Regions from separate parts of the Pseudoalteromonas sp. Bsw20308 genome, predicted to be linked through region 2. Evidence: predicted binding sites of a transcription regulator. Region 2 holds the regulator's gene; the other holds the start of a gene.

Region 1 (10,860 bases), 320 kb from region 2:
AGTATCATGAGTTTATTTATTTCAAACGCACAAGCAAGTACAGGCGCAGCAGCGGCAGGCGGCGGCACTATGCAAATGCTAATTATGTTAGCTATTTTTGGTTTAGTTTTTTACTTTTTGATTTATCGCCCACAAGCTAATCGTGTTAAAGAACACAAAAGCTTAATGAATGCGATGGCTAAAGGTGACGAAGTGCTAACTCAAGGTGGCTTAGTAGGTAAAATAGTTAAAATTTCTGAAGATAAAGATTTCATCGTTATCTCTTTAAATGAGCAAGCAGAAGTAACAGTGCAAAAATCATCTGTATCTGCAGTATTGCCAAAAGGCACAATGAAGTCGCTATAAAAATAATAAGGACGACCCCGTGTTAAACAAGTTTCCGGTTTGGAAGTATTTACTTGTTTTAGCTGTGGTAGCCATTGGCCTTTTATATGCTTCTCCAAACTTGTATGGTCGCGATCCGGCTATACAAGTTTCAGGTGCTAAAGGTGCTGATGTTGATCTCAGTGTTGTAGACAAAGTAAACGAAATCCTCAAAAAAAATAATGTAACCGCTAAATCGACAATACTTGAAGATGGACAAATTTTAGTTCGTTTAAAAAATGTTGAAGAGCAGTTAAAAGCGCAAGATTTACTGCGTGATTCGCTTAGTGATGATTACATTTCTGCCATTAATATGGCACCTGCTCAACCAGCTTGGTTAAAAGCGGTTGGTGGCAACCCAATGAAGTTAGGCCTTGATTTAAGTGGTGGCGTTCATTTCACCATGGAAATCGATATGGCAACAGCGGTTGATAACCAACTTGAGCAAATGGAACAAGATTTTCGCAGTGATCTTCGCGAAGAAAAACTACGTTACCGTAGTGTTCGCCGTGTAGCTGGCTCTGAACGTATGCGTGTAGAAATGCGTACCGAAGAAGACAAAAATGCTGCAGAAAGTTTCTTAGAAACTCGCTACCCGCTAAACGTTTACATTGATGATAGCAGCAACGATAAAGCATTTTTTGCAACAATGAGTGAGCAAAAACTCAAAGAAATTCGTGACTACGCTATCAAGCAAAATGAAACGATTATTCGTAACCGTATCAACCAAATTGGTGTTGCAGAGCCTAACGTACAACGCCAAGGCGCTGAGCGTATTATTGTTCAACTACCCGGTATTCAAGATACAGCACGCGCTAAAGAAATTTTAGGTGCGACAGCAACACTTGAGTTTCGTGAAGTAGACGAAAACGCCGATATTAGCGCTGCTGCCCAAGGTCGTATCCCAGCGGGTACTGAAATGATCATGAGCCGCGACGGTTACCCTGTTGTACTTAAAAAGCGTATTATTTTAGAGGGCAGCCATATTACGGGCGCGCAATCTGGCGCTGATGAATACCAACGTCCGCAAGTAAGTATTACGTTAGATAGCAAAGGTGGGGCAAAAATGAATGCCTTTACCAAGCGTGCTATTGGCAAGCGTATGGCAACGGTATTTATTGAATACAAGCCATCAGGTAAAAAAGATGCAGACGGTAAAGCACTTCCACCTATCAAGGTCGAAGAAGTAATTAACGTAGCAACAATTCAAGCTCGTCTTGACCGCTCGTTCCGTATTACGGGTATTGATAACCCTGCTGAAGCGCATAACTTAAGTTTGCTACTTCGTGCAGGTGCGCTTGTAGCACCAATTCAAATTGTTGAAGAGCGCACAGTAGGTCCAAGCTTAGGACAAGAAAATATTGAAGCGGGTATGACTGCGGTTGCACTAGGTTTTGCGTTTGTACTGGTGTTTATGCTTGTGTACTACAAAGGCTTTGGTATGGTTGCAAACCTTGCGCTTGCGGCTAACTTAGTACTGATTGTTGGCGTTATGTCTTTAATTCCAGGCGCTACACTTACGCTACCAGGTATTGCGGGTATTGTATTAACCGTAGGTATGGCGGTTGATGCCAACGTACTTATTTTTGAACGTATTCGTGAAGAACTGGCCGATGGCCGTAGTCCTCAACAAGCGATTCATTTTGGTTACGATAGCGCATTTAGCACTATATTTGATGCCAACATCACGACACTAATTGCTGCCATTATACTGTTTGCAGTGGGCACAGGTCCGATTGCGGGCTTTGCAGTGACACTTGCGATTGGTATTTTAACTTCAATGTTTACAGCCATCGTTGGTACCCGTGCGGTAATCAACTTATTTGTTGGTGGTAAACGCATTGATAAACTTTCGATTTAAGGAGCAGGCATGCAAATTTTAAGTTTGGGTAGTAGAACCCTTCGTTTCATGTCTCTTCGAAAAGTGGCTATGGGTTTTTCGACGTTACTAATTTTAGCGTCGTTTGCATCAATTTTTGTTAAAGGCTTAAACTTTGGTTTAGATTTTACAGGCGGTACTGCTGTAGAAGTTGGTTTTTCACAACCTGCTGACCTTAAAAAAGTACGTGATGCGCTAGCTGAAAATGGCTTTTCCGATGCATCGGTACAATTGTTTGGTTCAAGCCAAGAGATTTTAGTTCGCTTAGCGCCACGCGGTAGCGATGTAAAAGCGGAAGTGATTGGTAACCAAGTAATCGACGCACTTAAAAAAGCAGACGACAGCGTAGTAATGCGCCGTATTGAGTTTGTAGGCCCAAGTGTAGGTGAAGACTTAAAAGAGCAGGGTGGCCTAGCCATGTTAACTGCACTTATTTGTATCTTAATCTATGTTGCATTTCGCTTTGAATGGCGCTTCGCTGTGGGTGCGGTAGGTGCACTATTACACGATGTTATTATTACTGTAGGTTTGTTTTCTATATTAGGTTTAGAGTTTGATTTAACTATATTGGCGGCAATTCTTGCGGTAATTGGTTATTCACTTAACGATACCATTGTTGTGTCGGACCGTATTCGTGAAAACTTCCGTAAAGTACGTATTGACGACACAGTTGAAATTATTGATATTTCACTTACCCAAACACTTAACCGTACACTTGTAACATCAATCACCACTATTTTAGTATTGATTGCCTTGTTTGCATGGGGCGGACAAACTATTCATGGCTTTGCAACTGCATTGTTATTTGGTGTGTTTATTGGTACTTATTCTTCTATTTATGTTGCCAGCTCTGTTGCACTTGCAATGGGCGTAAGCAAAGAAGATTTAATACCAGAAGTAATTGAAAAAGAAGGTGCAGACCAAGACGCTATGCCGTAATGGTTGTGTAACTGTTAAAAAAACCGCTCTGTTGAGCGGTTTTTTATTGCGTGGCGTTTATTTCAGTGCAATAAAATTGTAATACAGGCTTGCTACTTTATTATTCTTATCAAATTATAATTAGAGTCCGACGTGACCGTACAACACAAAGTTTTAGAGTATATTTTAAATAATGCTGAAATAACGACATTATTTCAGCCTATTTTTAATATATCTAATCAAAGTATTATTGGTTACGAAGCGCTCAGTCGCGGTCCTAAAAATAGTCCACTTGAAATGCCGAATAAGTTATTTGAAGTGGCTCATCAGCATGCATTAATTTCAGAACTTGAATTATTATGTCGCTCTAAAGCAATCGAAAACTTTGTAAAATTAAACCTCCAAGGCAAGCTCTTTTTAAATGTAAGCCCTAAAACTTTACTCGATCCGTGTCACCCCAAAGGCGAAACGTTGCATTTAATTGAGCAATTTGGATTAGCTGCGAACAGAGTTGTGATTGAGGTTACTGAGCAAGAGAAAGTTGATGATGGGTTTTTACTTTTAAAAACAATTGCTCATTATCGAGAGCTTGGTTTTACCATTGCTATTGATGATTTAGGCGCTGGCTACTCAGGGTTAAAGCAGTGGTCTGAGTTATGTCCAGATTTTGTAAAAATAGATCGCTATTTTATTGATTTTTGTGATGAGAGTGACGTTAAAAAAGAGTTTTTAAAATCAATCACTATACTTGCTAAAGCAACTAATACAGCCGTTATTGCAGAAGGTATTGAGCGTCCGGAGGAGCTGGCGTTAGTTGAGAGCTTAGGCATTAGTAACGTACAGGGATTTTTACTCGAAAGGCCCAGTTTACGACCAAGTTATGACTTTAGTTCTGAGCAAATACAAGCACTAACATTTAAAGCAAAGGCGCTCTGTGAGCAATCAATGGCAATAGGGTATCTTGCTTTAACTCAGTCAGCAATTGATAGCGACACACGCTGTAAGGATGCTCACAAGCTATTTGAGCAAGACAAATCAATTATTAGTATCCCAGTATTAAATCAAGATGACCAGCCAATTGGTTTACTCCATAAAGATCAGCTAACGGAAGTATTTGCGGCCCCCTACGGGCACGCACTTTATGATAAACGCCCAGTTACAGAATTAATGGACAAGCAGCCATTAGTCGTTGACGAGAATCAAATGCTTGATGTCGTAAGTAAGCAAATAACAGATCAGGATTTTGATATACGCAGGCATATAGTTATTACACGCAATAATAAATACTTGGGATTAGCGCCCCTGAGAGATATTTTAAAACATATTACCGAAGAAAAAATTCGCCACGCACAGCACGCTAATCCGCTTACTATGCTACCAGGTAATGTTGCTATAAATGAAGCTATAGAGCAAAGGCTGCGTAATAAGTTAAAATTTTCATTAGCTTATATAGACCTAAATCACTTTAAACAATTTAATGACTTATATGGTTATGCCAGCGGTGATAGTGTAATTAAATTATTAGCCGATGTAACAGTGCAAGCTTGCACAAACAGTGCTAACTTTGTAGGACATATTGGCGGTGATGACTTTATGGTTGTGTTTGACCAAAGTGATGCAGTTACAATTTGCAATACAATTATTGAACGGTTTGAATTGCAGTCACAGCTATTTTTTACTCCTGAGCATATTAAAAGCAAAGGATACTGGGCTACAAATCGCGAAGGTGAAAAGCAATTTGTCCCCTTACTGACCTTATCGATTGGTTTGGTTGAACCTGATTTACAACAGTGTAAAAATAGTCATCAAGTAGCTGCATTAGCGACTGATGCTAAAAAAGAGGCCAAACGATACCGTCATAGCTATCTTTTTATCTGTAAGCGAAGAAGGCCTACACCAGCGGTGGTGCGTTTAGCAAATAGTAAAAAGGTAGTTTAACAAAGTAGGTGATTATTATGTTGCCATTTAAGTATCTGGTTAGCGTTGTAAGCTTGTTTGTGTGTAGTGCTATAGCAAGCGAAGTCAATATTATTAATGTCCCTCAAGATCAACACTCGCATTTTACGCGTGACGACTACCTCAATGAATTACTCTCAAAAGCACTTATAAGAGCCGATTACTCAGCTGAAATAAATTTAGTGCCAGTTCACCCTCATCAACAACGAAATCTTATGGCACTTGATGGGAACGCCCTTGATTTATATTGGAGCATGAGTAGCCCTGAGCGAGAGTCGTTGGCGATTGCAATTAAAATCCCTTTATTTAAAGGGTATATTGGTAAAAGAGCACTGCTTACGAATACAAAAAATGTAGATAAATTTAAAGGTATTACCTCTGTTGAGCAATTATCAATGCTTATTGCAGTGCAAGGTCATGATTGGCCTGACATGCGGATATTAGTTAACAATGGACTAAGTGTTAGGCCACTTTCTAATTTAAACTCGATGTTTGCATTAACAAGCCAGGGGCGGATTGATTATTTTCCGCGCTCATTCATCGAAGTTAATTCAGAGCTCATGGATTTAAAAGATAAGAATTTAGTAATAGTGCCAGATTTATACATTAGCTATCCAACTGGGCTTTATTATTTTGTCTCAAAAAATAAACCCGAACTGGCTCAAGCGATTGAAAAAGGGCTTAAAATCATGCAAAAAAATGGTGAATTTGATGCGCTATTTTATGAGTATTTCGCGACAGAGCTTAATTCATTACCTTACACAAAAGGTAAAACAATAGAGCTTAAGCTTGATAACCCTTATTTTTAGACACAAAAAAAGGAGCCTGAGCTCCTTTTTAGTATACTGTTGTACCAATCTACTTAGGTAGGGAAATTTAATTCGTTAAATTGTTCAAATACTTATGCAGATTCGTATTAGTAGCATTAAATTAGCGAAGTAACGACTCAGTTAATACTGGGCGAATTTCACGAATAATCGCTTGAGTCAATTTTGGTGAACCACAGATGATATTACCGCTGTGGCTATAGTTATTACCACCAGCAAAATCTACAACCATACCGCCGGCTTCTTTAACCATTAGTTCGCCCGCTGCAGAATTCCACGGTTTTAAACCAATTTCAAAAAATCCATCAACACGACCCGCTGCAACGTATGCCATATCTAGTGCAGAACAACCTGCGCGACGAATATCAGCAGTGTGTACAAACAATGCTTTAAATGCTTCAGTGTATGCATCCATGTGGTTTTTATTTTTGAAAGGGAAACCAGTAGCAAGTACAGTGCCCGCAAGAACGGTAGTTTTGCTTACACGAAGACGTTTGCTGTTAAGCTGAGTGCCTTGACCACGAGAAGCCGTGAAAAGCTCACCACGAATTGGATCATAAATAACAGCTTGGTCCAAACGACCTTTAACTTTAAGTGCGATAGAAACCGCGTAATGAGGGATGCCTTTGATGAAATTAGTTGTTCCATCGATAGGATCTACAATCCATTGGTAATCATCATCCTTGCCTTTATGCTCACCTAACTCTTCACCAACAATCGAGTGAGTTGGGTAAGATTGTAAAATAGTGTCACGAATTACGGCTTCAGCTTCTTTATCAATGTTAGTTACTAAGTCGTTAGCGCCTTTTTGTTGCACTTCAACTTTTGATAAATCTTCACTTGCGCGAAGTAAAATTTTGCCTGCGTTACGCGCAGCGCGAACCGCAATGTTTAACATTGGATGCATGGAGTTACCTTTGGGTTGTAAAAGAACGTTTATATATTTCAGCCGGCGTATTTTAGCGATTTCTGCCATAAAGTAAACAATAAACCCTAAATACTTTTGTGTGTTTTTTATACTTTATTGTTCTGCATATATATTTGCGGCTGTATAAAATTTAAATAAATCTAAAAAACCACTTTACCTAAAGTTAACTTGAGGTTTTATTGTGTTTGCATACTCAATCAAGAAGGACACATTATGTATTTAGAACATGTCAATTTAGTGGTTAATAATATTGAGGATATGATTAAATTTTATCAAGCGGTATTCCCTCATTGGTCAATCCGAAGTGAAGGTAGGGGCACTTGGCATGGTAAACCAAGGCGCTGGGTGCATTTTGGTGATGACACACAATACATTGCAATGAGCGATCATGGTGAAGGTGAAAACCGAGATTTAGCAGGCCATCAATTAGGTTTAGCGCACTTTGCTTACGTTACCCAAAATTTAGATGCAGTAGTAAAGCGTTTGCAACAAGTTGATTTTAAAATAGATAAACAAGGCGGTGACAACCCATTTAGAAAAAATGTTTATTTTATCGATCCGGCTGGATTTGAAGTAGAGTTTGTAGAATATTTAAGTGATATACCAAGCGAGCGAAATAACGATTTATAATAAAACGTCAGGCAGTAACTTTGGCTTATTTATCTTTCGAAGTTGAATTTTAAGCCGTGTGTTTGGTTTTTAGTAGAACACACCTATGTGGTGTGCTTATTCCCTATAAATAGGTAATAACAACGTATAAATGCCAAACACAGGCTAACGAAAGGCTCTACCTAGGACTGCAGTTAGCACTGAAAATAGTTGCTTGAGATAGATTTATTATCCAGAGTTCAGGTTATTTAGGTTACAAATCTCGGGCAGCAATTAAACGCACCTAATTAAGGCAATATCTGACCTTAAAGGTCAATCGACTCTAACGCGCTGCTAGATAAATTATAATGAGCGGTTATTATTAACGCCAAGTTGTGTTTTTAGCTCGTTTGCAAAGCTCATAAACTTCTCTTTTATGGTGCGTTTTATTTTAACTTCAACCGATCCCATTACTGCTTTACCTTCAATATGAATAGTGGGCCCTTGGCGCTTGTTAAGCGATACCGACTTGTTTTCAAGGCTGCTTAAAATACAAAACATTTTAGAGACTACATTTACATGCTCTGGTACATAAATTTCATCGCTACCAAAAATACAGTTAACGTGAATCGTTACATTTTGGTGGGTAAAAATGGCATCAGTAAAATCAAGCACTACAGAGCCCATAAAATTGGTTAAGTATATATTTTTTGGCACAACCCATTGACCACTGCGCTCGTTAGAACCCAAAATGCTGCGTAGCGTAAAATCATCATCGCTGTTTTGCTGTGCACTATAATGTGGAGTAAATTGCGATTGTTTTTCTGCTTTATATTGCTGATCGGTATTAAGTGTTAAGTCTTCAACTAGGATTAACAAAGCTTCATTACTACTTGCATCCATAGCCTCATCTAAGCGTCTTTCAAATGCATCCACTGAAATAACGCCATGGCTGTAATTATAAATTAATTGATCTATCACTTGTTCGCGTACATGCTCTATTGGGCGGTCTTCAACTTTTACAGACATGGGTATTCCTTATTATATTTACTATTGGTGGTGAGTAAGCAAACGGCGTACCAAATATAATTTCAATAATTATCAGAGGCTTAATTTTTCAGTCTGTTTTTAGTTTTGTTATATTAACGATAGATTAACCAAAACAGCAATTATCTAGCTATTTTCACAATGTGAGAAAGTTTTACCGATGAGTCTGTAAATAGTTACACGGCTATAACATGAAATGAGTTGATTTAAATTCCCAACCCATTGAATTTAAATGTTAAATTTAGTTGGCCTAAAGTTCGCATTAGTTAAAGTGTCTTTAATCAAAAGGAGAAAGATTATGAAAACATTTAACAAATCTATTATCGCGGCTTTAGTTCTTGGTACTACGGCTATGAGTGCCCAAGCAAACAGCTGGGAAAACGAAAGTAAAGATGCTTGGATTGATGGTAAGGCAGAAACAGTGCTACTTATGAACACTAATCTAAACAACTTTGACATTAACACTGATGTAAAAAATGGCAAGGTAGTACTTACAGGTAAAGTTGATAGCGAAATTGAAAAAGAGTTAGCAGAAGAACTTGTACTTAGCCTAGATGGCGTATCCGATGTTGAAAACAGCCTGACTGTTGTAAAAAACATGGATACCAAAAACACAGACAAAGACATGATGGATGATGGTGATAACGACCTAACAGACGCTAAAATCACCACCGTAATCACAACACGCTTCCTATTTGACTCAGAAGTTGGTGGTACAGACATCGATGTTGATACCGATAACGGTATTGTAACTCTAAACGGTTCTGTAGAATCTGAAGCTGAAAAACAGCTAGCGGTTAAAATTGCCAAAAATGCTGAAGATGTGCGCGACGTGGTAGATAAATTATCTATCGTTGCTGAATAATGCACTATACTCAAAGCCCAGTGAATCTGGGCTTTTTGTTTTTTAATTTTAAAGGAGTTAAGTTATGGATATCATTCGTATAATATTGTCAGTTTTATTACCGCCACTAGGTGTATTTTTGCAAGTAGGCTTAGGTATGCATTTTTGGTTAAATATTTTATTAACACTGCTAGGTTATTTCCCAGGGTTAATACACGCCATTTATATTATTGCTAAAAAGTAACGTTGTGTTATTTGTATTATTAGTTGTGTAAGTCAATTTTAAATACAGCTTAAATAGGCACTTTTAATTGGCTTGCATGAATCCCTTCTCTTAAATTCCTCATTTTTACACATTACTCCCTCATAAAAGATTACTATTTAAGCAGTTAGCTTACTGATTGTTAAAATAAAGGTTTTTTAGTAGTGACAAGCCCCCAAAAAGTTTTTATACTGCAACCCGCTTTAGTCGCTCTGTGACTGAACGCTTCAAAAATTAACTGCCTAGCAGTTATATAAAAGTTGGCCCCTTAGCTCAGTTGGTTAGAGCACACGACTCATAATCGTTAGGTCCCCAGTTCGAGTCTGGGAGGGGCCACCACTTTTACAAGCTTTCCAAGTAAATACATACTAACCGAAATTACCCTGTGCTACCTCTGTGCTACTTTTTAATATACCAAATTAATGTAACCTTGTAACTTTTAAGACTTATAGTTATTTTGGTGCGTCTCTCAATGATTAGATAGAAGCATTTATTAAATACTTAAAATTGTAAGGAATGGCTTTCTAATATATTACCTCCATTAAAAACCTCTTTTAATCAAATGATAAAGTTAAAAGATCATTCATGGTGAAGTTATGAAGGCGCGTAGAAGGGAGTTATAAACAAAATTAAAATGATAAATTAAGCTGCATATTCAACTTTGTGAATTGAAGTTATCATGTAATACTAAGTTTTATAAGGAAATAGATCGAGATTAATGTCATATGACTGACAATGTCCTTGCAGAACCCCAAAGAGAAAATGCCGGTGCTAGCACTTTTGGAAAATACACTTTTCAGTATCACTGGGCGTTGTGTAAGATAATTGAAAAGCACAGTAATAAGCAAGAATATGCATTACTAGTTGAATATCATGAAGATGTTGTAATTTCTGATAGCTTGGACCCCAAGCATGCAAAATTTGACTTCTATCAAGTAAAAAACCAGCAGAAGGTATTTACTGCTGCCTCACTAACAAAAAGAGTTAAATCTAAACCTGATCAACCAGCTAAAAATTCTGTGCTGGGTAAGCTATTGAGTTCGTGTTCAAATAAGCAGTATGAAGATCGGGTTTCCACTATTGGTTTGGTTTCATCTAATGGTTTTTCACTTCCAACAACTAATAATTTAAACCTAGATATTATCAAAACAGGTGACCTAAAAGAAGATACTGTTGCTGAGTTGACTGCGTCTATTAAAGCTGAGCTAGGTATTCAGGTACTACCTGAACACCTTCAATTTATTATTC
Region 2 (10,860 bases):
AAATTTTTACCCATCACCTATGGCTAATGCGACGACTATTTACCATACAGAGATGAACTCTTTACGTAATATAAAAAACAACTCAGAAGTTGTTCCAGTACCTAAAGGCGCTCGCCAACGTAGATTGCATAAAGCTATTTTACGCTACCATGATGCAGCAGGTTGGCCGATGATACGTGAAGCACTACGTAAAATGGGTAAAGCTAATTTAATTGGTAAAGGGCCTAACTGTTTAGTGCCAGAAGAAGGGCGTGATGAAAAAATAGGTAAAGGCGGTAAAAAAGGCGGGCGACCAGCATTAACGCGACATACCGGTTTTAGCCAATTTAAAAAGGCAAACACTAAACCAAAAGTAGGTGGTAATCGTCAAAGTACACGTTAGTAATTCAATCTGCCAGTTATTAGTTTAATTGCGATACGCGCTTTTCAGCCTTCGTAATACGTAAGTTGAGTTAACCTTGCTCTTTATTATCAATATTATTGTAGATGATAAAGAGTGAGCTTTTAGAGCCCCCTCTTTGAGCTGCGCGTATTTAGTGCCTATATATTTGCAGTCAGTTCTTCCTTATAACGTTGATGATAACCACAAACGTAATTTAAGTGACCATAACGGCTGAATACCTGTTAGCCCTTGCGTCATTTTATTATCTTTTAAGATTATATAAGATGGCGTGACTTGCCCTTGCCAATCGGTAAATATTTCACTGTGTTGATCGTTGACGGTCGTAAAACTGTAGCCATGATCATTTAGATAGTTATGTAGTTCTTGATCAGAACCTGATTTTATTGCGATGCTCACGACAGGATAATTATTCTCGTTTGCGAGTTCGTTTATGGCAGGGGAGGTAATACTACAAATAGAGCACCAAGTTCCCCAAAAATACACAAGGGTTGGTTTATCTTGGCTCATTGCTGCTAGATCAATGTTTTGCCCTTTATAATCTGTTAATTGTAATTGAGGATTTGCTGGCATGACAGGTTGCCGCCACCAATTGACGGCGGTATAAATGACGAAAAATATAGAGCCATATACCAATACACTTTTTAATATGGATACGCTTTTTTGTTTTAGCGTTTTTTTGGGTGTCACTTTTTTATTCTTGATATTCGTTGTCATAATTGCTGCTTTACCCTAAGTATTTTTTACTTTAGTTATTTGCAAAAAATTCTAATTTATACCAGCAACCAGGTAGCAGTTCCTAAAAAGGCGAATATACCAACAATATCTGTCACAGTGGTTAGCACCACACTCCCTGCAAGTGCGGGGTCTATATTCATTCTTTTAAGTATTATTGGAATACTTGCGCCAGCCACACCAGCCACGACTAAGTTCATAAACATAGCGAAGGCAAGTACACCACCAAGCATAAAGTCCCATTGCCATAGGGCAATAACACCTGCAATTAATAATGACCACAAAATACCGTTTAATGCACCAATGGCAAGTTCTTTCATCATTAAAAAGCGTTGGTTTGTTTGGTTTATATGGCCTACCGCAATACCGCGTATAACAAGCGTTAACGATTGACTTCCTGCAACGCCACCCATAGAAGGGACAATACCGTTTAGTACCGCCAAAATAGGTAAAACATCTAGTGTTCCTTCAAAAAAGCTAGCAACAAAGGCCGCTGCAAGTGCGGTTAGTAAATTGACACCTAACCAAACTGAGCGCTTTTTAGAGCTTTTGAGTACTGGCGCAAAGGTATCTTCTTCATCATCTAGACCGGCTAAGCCTAGTAAACTATGCTCTGCATCTTCTCGAATTACGTCAACAATATCATCGATAGTGACACGACCAAGTAATTGATCGTTATCATCCACAACAGGTGCTGATATCCAATTATGGCGCTCAAATAGTTGCGCGACTTCACTTTCATCCATTGAAATTGGGATTGATTCACAATCTTCATCCATTAAATCGCGAACAATTTTTTCAGGTGGGTTCGTTAATAACGTACTCAGTGATAGAGCGCCTATAAAACAGTTGTGTTTATCAACAACATATAGGTCATCTGTACCTTCTGGTAGCTCCCCACGTAGCCTAATATATCTAAGTACAACATCGAGCGTTACATCAGGACGAATGGTTACCGTATCGGTGTTCATTAGCGCGCCAGCTGAACGCTCTTGATATGAAAGTGCTTGTGTTGCACGTTCACGGTCTTGAATATCCATCGCGCTGACAACGTCTTTATAAACGGTGTCTGGTAAACTACGGAGTACTTCACCTAAGTCATCGTGGCCCATGTCTTCAGTTGCGGCTGCAATGTGCTCAGGTTCCATTTGGGCAATAATGCCTAAACGAACATCTTCGGAAAGCTCTTCAAGAACATCACCTTGTACATCAGGGTCAACCAACTGCCAAAGTAGTCGGCGAATTTTATGCGGCGATGACTCTAATAATAATGCGGTATCACAAGGAGCTGTTTTTGCTAACATCCGCCTAACTTGAACAAATTGACCACTGTTAAGCGACTTTGTCACTTGTTTTAATTGTTGTAGTGGATAGTCTTGTTCAAAAGCTTCAGGCATTGGCGTCCTTATTGATTTCTATATAACTATGGATAGGGAGGTTTATTAATGGGGTAATTAACCACATTTAGTTTATCTTAGTTTCGGTTTTTAGCTAAGTGCTATTCTTCTTCATTAAAGCGTTGTGCTATCAATTGACCAACGGCATTTAAAGCTTGTTCGGCATCAGGGCCCTCACACACTACTTTTACCTCTTTTCCTTGACTGCTTTCCAGTAGCATTAAAGCCAATACACTGTCCCCAGGCGCTTCTTTATCATCTTGATATATCATGATTGAGGCATCAAATTTAATAGCAAGTTGCGCTAATACTGTAGCGGCTCTTGCATGAAGTCCTAATTTATTTTTTATTAAAAAAGTGTCTTCTAAACGCATAAGTTACTCTACCTAAGCTGAACAGATGATTATTTTGAATGAGTTATTTTTCTTGTTCTCTATGGCGGATTTTTACATTTGGATGTGTCATCGAAAAACTTTCACCAATCGTTTGTGCTAAATATACTGAGCGATGTTGCCCACCAGTACAACCTATAGCAATAGTTAAGTAGCTACGGTTATTTCGCTCTAAATGTGGCAACCATGTTTGTACAAAAGTTTGAATTTGCCAAGTGAACTTTTGGACAATGCTGTGGCTGGCTAAGTAATCCTTTACGGGTTGGTCTAAGCCATTTAAAGGTTTTAATTCTGGCTCCCAATGTGGGTTCGGTAAAAAGCGTGCATCAAAGACATAATCAGCTTCCTTAGGAATGCCGTGTTTAAAGCCAAACGACTCAAAAGTAACAATGAGTTGTTTATCTTTTTTACCCAGAATTTTTTCACGAATTGATTCAGCAAGTTGATGAACACTTAAATCACTCGTGTCGATCATATAGTCAGCGCGAGTCGTGAGAACATCGAGTAGTTCTTTTTCTTTTTTTATAGCTAAATCAAGAGGTAATGAGTCAACTGATAACGGGTGTAGACGGCGAGTCTCAGAAAAACGTTTAATTAATGTTTGATCCTCACTGTCTAGATAAAACAGAGTCGGTTTAGCAAAGCCAGGTAAGTATTCAAGGATATCGTTAAATTCATCTTGCTCTTTTGGTAAATTACGGACATCAATACTAACTGCAATTTTGTCGTAGTTATCAGATACACTTCTCACTAAAGAAGGTAGCAGATTAATTGGAATATTATCTACGCAATAATAACCTAAATCTTCAACTACGCGTAAAGCAACCGATTTTCCAGAACCGGAACGGCCACTTATGATAATTAATTCCATTTATCACCCATTATGTTAATTACGATTGTTCTACAATAACTTGATACAGTTCAGTATCTGATTTTGCGCTGCGTAACTGTTTACAAAAATCTTTATTATTTAGTTTATCAGCTATCGTTGCGAGCGTCTTTAAGTGCTGCTGGTTATCGCCATCAGGTACGATGAGAGCAACAAATATATCAACAGGGCGATTATCTATTGCATCAAAATTAATAGGTGTTTCGCTTACTAATACGAGTGCTAAAGGCTCTTCTGCACCGCTCATTCGCCCATGAGGGATTGCAATACCTCTTCCTATACCAGTGCTTCCCAGTTTTTCTCTATTCATTAAGGCGCTGAGAATATCTTGTTGAGAAAGATATGGGAGCTTGTCATGAGCAAGTTGACTGATGAACTCTAAAATTCTTTTTTTACTATTAAAAAGGACCGCAGCTCTGCTGCAGTCCTGGCATATAAGTGAACTTAATTTCATAATATTAGTGTCGAGCAAGCTTCTCTTTGTGTTTAATAACTTGGCGATCGAGCTTGTCAATCAGCGAGTCAATGGCGGCGTACATATCTTGATGTTCAGTAGAGGCAAATAACTCAGCTCCACTTACATGAATCGTTGCCTCAGCTTTTTGGTTTAATTTTTCTATATCAAGAATGACATGAACATTATTAATATGATCTGAGTGTCTTTCTAGCTTCGCAAATTTGGTATTTACATAATCTCTTAATGAATCAGTTACTTCTACGTGACGACCAGTTAAGTTTAGTTGCATAAGCATTACCCTCTTTGTTTAGCGTCTTAAATCAAACTTTTTCGCTGATTTGACGGTGGAATAGCTAGAGATTCGCGATATTTTGCGATTGTACGTCTCGCTACTTTTATTCCTTGCTCAGCTAATATATCTGCAATTTTACTATCACTCAATGGTTTTGCTGAGTTTTCTGCTGCGATTAATTTTTTAATGAGAGCGCGTATTGCTGTTGATGAGCATTCGCCTCCATTTTCAGTACTTACATGGCTTGAGAAAAAATATTTAAGCTCAAAAATACCGCGAGGTGTATGCATATATTTTTGAGTTGTTACGCGTGAAATAGTTGATTCGTGCATTTCTACCATTTCTGCTACATCATTTAAAACCATTGGTTTCATGGCTTCGGGGCCATGCTCAAAAAAACCTTGTTGTTGCTTAACAATACAATTAGTTACTTTTAATAGTGTATCGTTTCTACTTTCTAAACTTTTAATAAACCATTTAGCTTCTTGTAGATGCGAGCGAATAAACTGGCTATCACCACTTGATTTAACGGTGCGTGACATTGCTGCATATTGGCTGTTGACTCTGATTTTAGGCATGCTATCTGGGTTTAGTTCAACAACCCAGCGACCTTTTATTTTTTTCACCGATACATCAGGAATTACATACTCAGATTCTTCTCTAACTATAGTATCCGCCGGTTTTGGGCTAAGAGTATGTATTAAAGTCATTATTTCTTTAAGCTCTTCTTCTTTGAGCTTTGTTTTTTTCATTAATGTACGATAGTCGCGAGCAGCTAATAGATCAATGTGCTCGGTTAAAATCATTTTTGTTTCATTAATATAGGGTGTTTCTTTATCGTATTGGTTCAGCTGAATACATAAGCATTCTTGTAAACTACGTGCTGCAATACCAACAGGGTCAAACAATTGAATTCGTTTTAAAACAGCTTCTATTTCGTCAAGTTCAACTTCGTTGTCTTCTTCGTTCTCTTGATTAAAACTTTCTAAAATTTCTTCGCAGCTCAGCGTTAAAATACCCGAATCATCTACGGCTTCAACAATCGCAATCGCAATCGCTTCATCGGTAGGACTAAAGGGAGTCAGTTGTAGTTGCCACATTAGGTATTCATGGAGCGTTTCAGTTGAGGAGCCTTGGTATATAGATTCATCTTCAGGCATTGGTCCTGATGATGACGCTGGGGCTGCGCTCATATATTCATCCCAACTAACATCCATAGCCATTTCATCACTTAGCGTATCTTTAGCAAGTGCTTCACCACTGTCTTGCTCATATTCGCTCGGAACATCATCAGCATTTGCGCTAACAGTTACATCGTCGTTATCTGCTTTTTGCTCGTTTTTACCAGCAGAATCTTCGGCGTAATCTTGCTCTTCAACCTCTAATAGGGGGTTGCTGTCGAGTGCTTCTTGTATTTCTTGCTGGAGATCCAATGTACTGAGTTGCAGCAGGCGAATTGCTTGTTGCAGCTGTGGAGTCATTGTAAGTTGCTGGCCCATGCGCAGCTGTAATGATTGCCTCATGTATCTCTAACAATCCTTTTATGTTGTTATAATTAATACTAGCAGATGCTTAAAGACATGGCGTAAATGTTACAGCCTAAATTGTTCGCCTAAATAAACATCACGTACTGTTTTATCGTTTAATACGTGCTCTGGTGTACCAGAAGCAATTAACTCACCATGAGAAACTATGTAGGCTTTTTCGCAAACATCAAGAGTTTCTCTTACATTATGGTCGGTAATTAACACACCAATACCACGATTTTTAAGATGTTCTATTATTTTCTTTATATCTAACACTGAAATAGGGTCAACACCAGCAAAAGGCTCATCAAGCAATATAAATTTAGGATCAGCGGCTAGTGCTCGCGCTATTTCAACTCGGCGACGCTCGCCTCCTGATAATGCCATACCTTGGCTATCACGAATGTGCTGAATACTAAATTCATCTAATAAATTGTTAAGTGTGTCTTCTCTTGCTTGCTTATTTAGCTCTTTACGTGTTTCTAAAATAGCCATTAAATTTTGATAAACAGTAAGCTTTCTAAAAATTGATGATTCTTGGGGTAAGTAACCAATGCCTAATCTAGCACGACTATGCATAGGTAAAAGAGTAATATCGTTATCGTCGATAGAAATCTTGCCTTTATCACTAGGTACAAGGCCTACAATCATATAAAACGTTGTGGTTTTACCTGCACCATTAGGGCCAAGTAACCCGACTATGCTGCCAGCCTTTACTTCCAGACCTACATTTTTTACAACTTCACGGCCTTTATAACTTTTAGCTAATAGTTCTGCTTTTAATGTACTCATGGCTGACCTTTATCGTTTTTTTCTTTTTTAGTCTCAATAGGTACTAAAATAGTATGCACACGATCGGTTGAGTTTTCGTCTTTTTCAGCGCTAATTAATTGCTGTTGCATATCGTAAGTAATACTCTTGGCATTTATTTTTTGACCCGCTTGCGATACTTGTGCATCGCCAATAAGGGTTAAAAATCGTTTAGCTACATCATAACGAACTTCGTTTGCGCTGGCGCTCATTATAGTGCCATCAGTTTGTTTTTCTTCGAAATATGCAGGGCTACCAGTTGCAATTAGTAGCTGTTTATTATCGCCTAATTCATCACGTTTATGTACTTCTAAACGGTCGGCTGTAATACGGCGGTTGCCGTGAATAATCTCAACATTTTTTTCAAAAATTCCGACGTTTTCTTTTAATTGGCCTTCTTGTTTGTCGGCACTTATTGATATTTGATTCGCTGCAGGTTGAATCGCTTGTTCAGCAGCGCTAAGGTTGAAAGCTAGTATAAGTGTCGGAATAATAAGTATTTTTGAAATTTTATTGGTCATAATATATAGTTCGCGTATGGTTAATAAGTTTTATCACTTCAGTTTTTAAATCGGCTTCAAGGCCTTTACCGGTGATCTTTAAATTGGGTCCCGTAACAATAACGGGTTGCTCTGAACGCATCGTGAGTAGTTTTATATCTACTTGAATATTATCCGCATTAATCTTGTCTATCATTGCATTATCAGTAAGATTCTTGGCAACCACGTTACCTTCTAAAATTAATTGTTTTCCTTCATATAACGTTGCTTCGTCTGCATTTATTCGCCATGTTTGTTTTTCGTTATATAAGGTGAAAATGGGCTTTTCAAAAAAGGTAAAGCCTAACTGTTGATATAATTCCATTTTAGCAGCTGTAACTTTATGATTAATTTTACCATTTTCATCATAGGCCGTTTGTTTTAGCTCAATAGCAATATAATCAGGCTTAGCGATAACTTCAGCTTCAACCTGAGCTGTCATATTTGTTTGTGCAAAATAAGGGTACCAAAGCCAAACCATACAGCTGATGAATAAAACGCTTAAAATTATGCGCGCTGTATTCATGAACTAGTACCTTTGCTAGTAAGTGGTTTGTCGTTCTCTAGCATAAGTAAGTCGGTTAGTTCTCTCACTGCGCCAAAACCACCCAGCATCTGTGTCGTGTAATGTGATAAACGCTTGATTAGTGGGTGAGCATCGTTAACTGCAACGGCAAACCCGACTAATTCCATTACTGGCATATCGGGGCCATCATCACCAATGTAGGCAATTTGATCATCACTTAGGTGAAGCTTGTTTTTTAGCTCTTCGTAAGCAATAAGCTTGTTTTCTTGACCTTGATAAATATGTTGTACTGTTAAACTGGTCATACGTTGTTGCACTATCTGCGAATGGCGACCAGTAATAACAGCCACTTCAAAGCCACTGTTTATAAGCGCTTTAATGCCAAAACCATCTTTTGTATTAAATGCTTTGAGCTCTTCACCTTGATTGCCAAGATAAATTCGGCCATCAGAAAATACACCATCAATATCGCATATAAGTAGTTTTACTTTTTTAGCACGTGCTTTTGCATCAGCACTCAGCGGTTGATAGAGTTCTTCAAATTGCATTTATAATACTCCTGCTTTTAATAAGTCTTGCATATTTAGTGCGCCAATAGGCTGGTTTTGCTCATTAACAACAATCAAGCCATTTATACGTTTGTGTTCCATTATATTAAGCGCTTCAGCAGCTAAAATATCTTGTGTCGCTGTTGTGCATGACCTAGTCATAACAAGGTCTATTTGTGTTGTATGAATATCTAGTCTTTGCTCTAAAATACGGCGTAAATCACCGTCGGTAAATAATCCCACGAGCTGATTACTTTTATCAACAATGGCTGTCATACCAAGGCCTTTGGCTGACATTTCAATAAGTGCATCTTTTACGGTTTGTGAAACGCTAATAATAGGTGTATTTGCGCCGCTGTGCATAACATCTTTTAAGGTTAGTAATAATCGTTTGCCTAAACTGCCCCCAGGGTGAGAAAGCGCAAAATCATCGGCGGTAAAACCACGAGCTTCTAACAGAGCCACTGCCATCGCATCGCCCATAGCAAGAGTCGCTGTAGTGCTCGCCGTTGGTGCTAACCCTAAAGAGCATGCTTCTTTTTCTACTTTAATGCATACATGTACATTTGCATGTGTTGCCATGGTCGATTTAGTATTGCCTGTCATGGCGATTATTTTTGCGCCAAGGCGTTTTAAAACAGGGATAATATTTAAAACTTCACTCGTCTCACCTGAGTTTGAAATAAGCATGACAACATCGTTTTTGGTGATCATTCCTAAATCGCCATGGCTAGCTTCGCCTGGGTGTACAAAAAAGGCAGGGCTTCCTGTACTTGCAAGTGTTGCTGCAATTTTATTACCTATATGGCCTGATTTACCCATGCCAATAACAATAATTCGACCTTCGCAGTCAAACATTAATTGGCATGCTTGATGAAAATTTTCATCTACATATTGCGCTATGTCATTAAGTGCTTGGCGTTCAATATTGAGAACACGAAGACCCTGTTCGATAAAGTTCAGCGTCGTCATTATTTACCCTACTTGACTAAAAATATACCCTTGGTAGCCCAAAAATGCGATAAGCAATAAGCCACCTTCCACTCTATTGATGCGTTGGGTGCCTCTAAAGTTCAATGACATGATGATAAGAGCAAATGTTGCACCAATCATAATGAGTATATCTCGACTCGCTACTGACGGATCGATAATGGATGGATTAATAATACCTGCGAGCGGTAACACAGCCAATATATTAAAAATGTTTGAACCAACAATATTGCCTAGAGCTAAATCATCTTCATTTTTTAATACACCGGCAATTGAAGCTGCAAGCTCCGGTAAGCTCGTGCCAATGGCAATAATAGTTAAGCCAATGACTAGATCGCTTAGGCCAAAGTATTTAGCTATGTCGACTGCGGAACCAATTAAAAAATGTGAGCTAACAGGGAGTAGAACCATGCCAATAACTAACCAAAATACCGCTTTTTTAGTTGGTACATCGTTAGGTACGTCGTCACAGGCTTCGGTTATAAATGGGTCATCTTGGTTTTTTGCGCGCAGTGAAATAATAATCAAACCGCCTATAAACACGATAAAGCCAATAAGTAAGGCGATACCTTCGGCTAATGAAAAATAATTGTCTGAAAAAATATACCAGGTAGCGAATGATATCAGCAAGACCAGTGGCATTTCGCGTTTTAATGTACTTGAAGATACAGACAGAGGTCTAAATAACGCTGTAATACCTAACACAAGTAGAATGTTTGTTATGTTTGAACCGACAGCGTTACCAACTGCAGTATCTGTTTTATTTGCGAGCGCTGCAGAAGCGGAAACCATCATCTCTGGGGCTGACGAACCCATTGCCACAACAGTTAAGCCTACAATTAGGGTTGGTACGCCAAAGTTTTTTGCAAGTGCCGCTGCGCCATAAACAAACCTGTCTGCACTCCAAACAAGAGCCGCAAAACCAAGAATTAAAATAACAAACGAGGTAACCATTATATTAAGCCAGTTATTCAAAATACAGATGGCGCGAATAGTAACAAAAGCAAAGGTGAAAGTATAAATAAAAGAGTCAGGTCAACTCTAATTACAATAACTTGTTGAATAATATTTTAAGGCGCTTATATCAGCACCTTAAGCTGCAGTTAAGCCGTTATAAACGAGTCTTATACTCCTTTTTGCAAGTGTATTACAAAATCTTACGAATTGTTTTTTCCATCTTGGTTAAAAAAGCTTTAAAATAGGTGCACTAGTGAACATTGTTATGGAGAGCGACTTGTCGCAATCAATAGTAGAAGTCAAGGATGTTAGCTTTTCGAGAGGCGATAGAAGCATATATAAAAATATGAGCTTTAGCGTTCCTAAAGGTAAAATCACTGCGATTATGGGGCCAAGCGGAAT

What was found. The regulator sigma-54, encoded in region 2, starts transcription at its own class of promoters, with help from an activator protein. The targets are predictions, from matches to a motif close to GTTGGCACGNNNNTNGNNT.
Region 1: D172_RS02045 (BON domain-containing protein) is a predicted target of sigma-54. The motif match lies at 8,751-8,769, and genes of this name have one in related genera.

What each region holds. Positions count from the first base shown of each region.
Region 1 covers NZ_CP013138.1:479,733-490,592, forward strand. The annotation lists gene yajC (preprotein translocase subunit YajC) at 7-345, shown strand; gene secD (protein translocase subunit SecD) at 365-2,224, shown strand; gene secF (protein translocase subunit SecF) at 2,234-3,181, shown strand; gene D172_RS02020 (GGDEF domain-containing protein) at 3,314-5,098, shown strand; gene D172_RS02025 (substrate-binding periplasmic protein) at 5,116-5,925, shown strand; gene suhB (inositol-1-monophosphatase) at 6,047-6,850, opposite strand; gene D172_RS02035 (VOC family protein) at 7,085-7,501, shown strand; gene D172_RS02040 (LiaF domain-containing protein) at 7,823-8,488, opposite strand; gene D172_RS02045 (BON domain-containing protein) at 8,805-9,371, shown strand; gene D172_RS21140 (YqaE/Pmp3 family membrane protein) at 9,436-9,594, shown strand; tRNA gene D172_RS02050 (tRNA-Ile) at 9,875-9,951, shown strand; gene D172_RS02055 (DUF4297 domain-containing protein) at 10,338-10,860, shown strand, end outside.
Region 2 covers NZ_CP013138.1:797,582-808,441, forward strand. The annotation lists gene D172_RS03375 (YgiQ family radical SAM protein) at 1-382, shown strand, start outside; gene D172_RS03380 (protein disulfide oxidoreductase) at 566-1,117, opposite strand; gene mgtE (magnesium transporter) at 1,174-2,532, opposite strand; gene D172_RS03390 (HPr family phosphocarrier protein) at 2,634-2,906, opposite strand; gene rapZ (RNase adapter RapZ) at 2,950-3,795, opposite strand; gene ptsN (PTS IIA-like nitrogen regulatory protein PtsN) at 3,815-4,267, opposite strand; gene hpf (ribosome hibernation promoting factor) at 4,272-4,559, opposite strand; gene D172_RS03410 (RNA polymerase factor sigma-54) at 4,586-6,085, opposite strand; gene lptB (LPS export ABC transporter ATP-binding protein) at 6,155-6,880, opposite strand; gene lptA (lipopolysaccharide transport periplasmic protein LptA) at 6,877-7,419, opposite strand; gene lptC (LPS export ABC transporter periplasmic protein LptC) at 7,409-7,963, opposite strand; gene kdsC (3-deoxy-manno-octulosonate-8-phosphatase KdsC) at 7,960-8,511, opposite strand; gene D172_RS03435 (KpsF/GutQ family sugar-phosphate isomerase) at 8,512-9,483, opposite strand; gene D172_RS03440 (calcium/sodium antiporter) at 9,487-10,455, opposite strand; gene D172_RS03445 (ATP-binding cassette domain-containing protein) at 10,724-10,860, shown strand, end outside.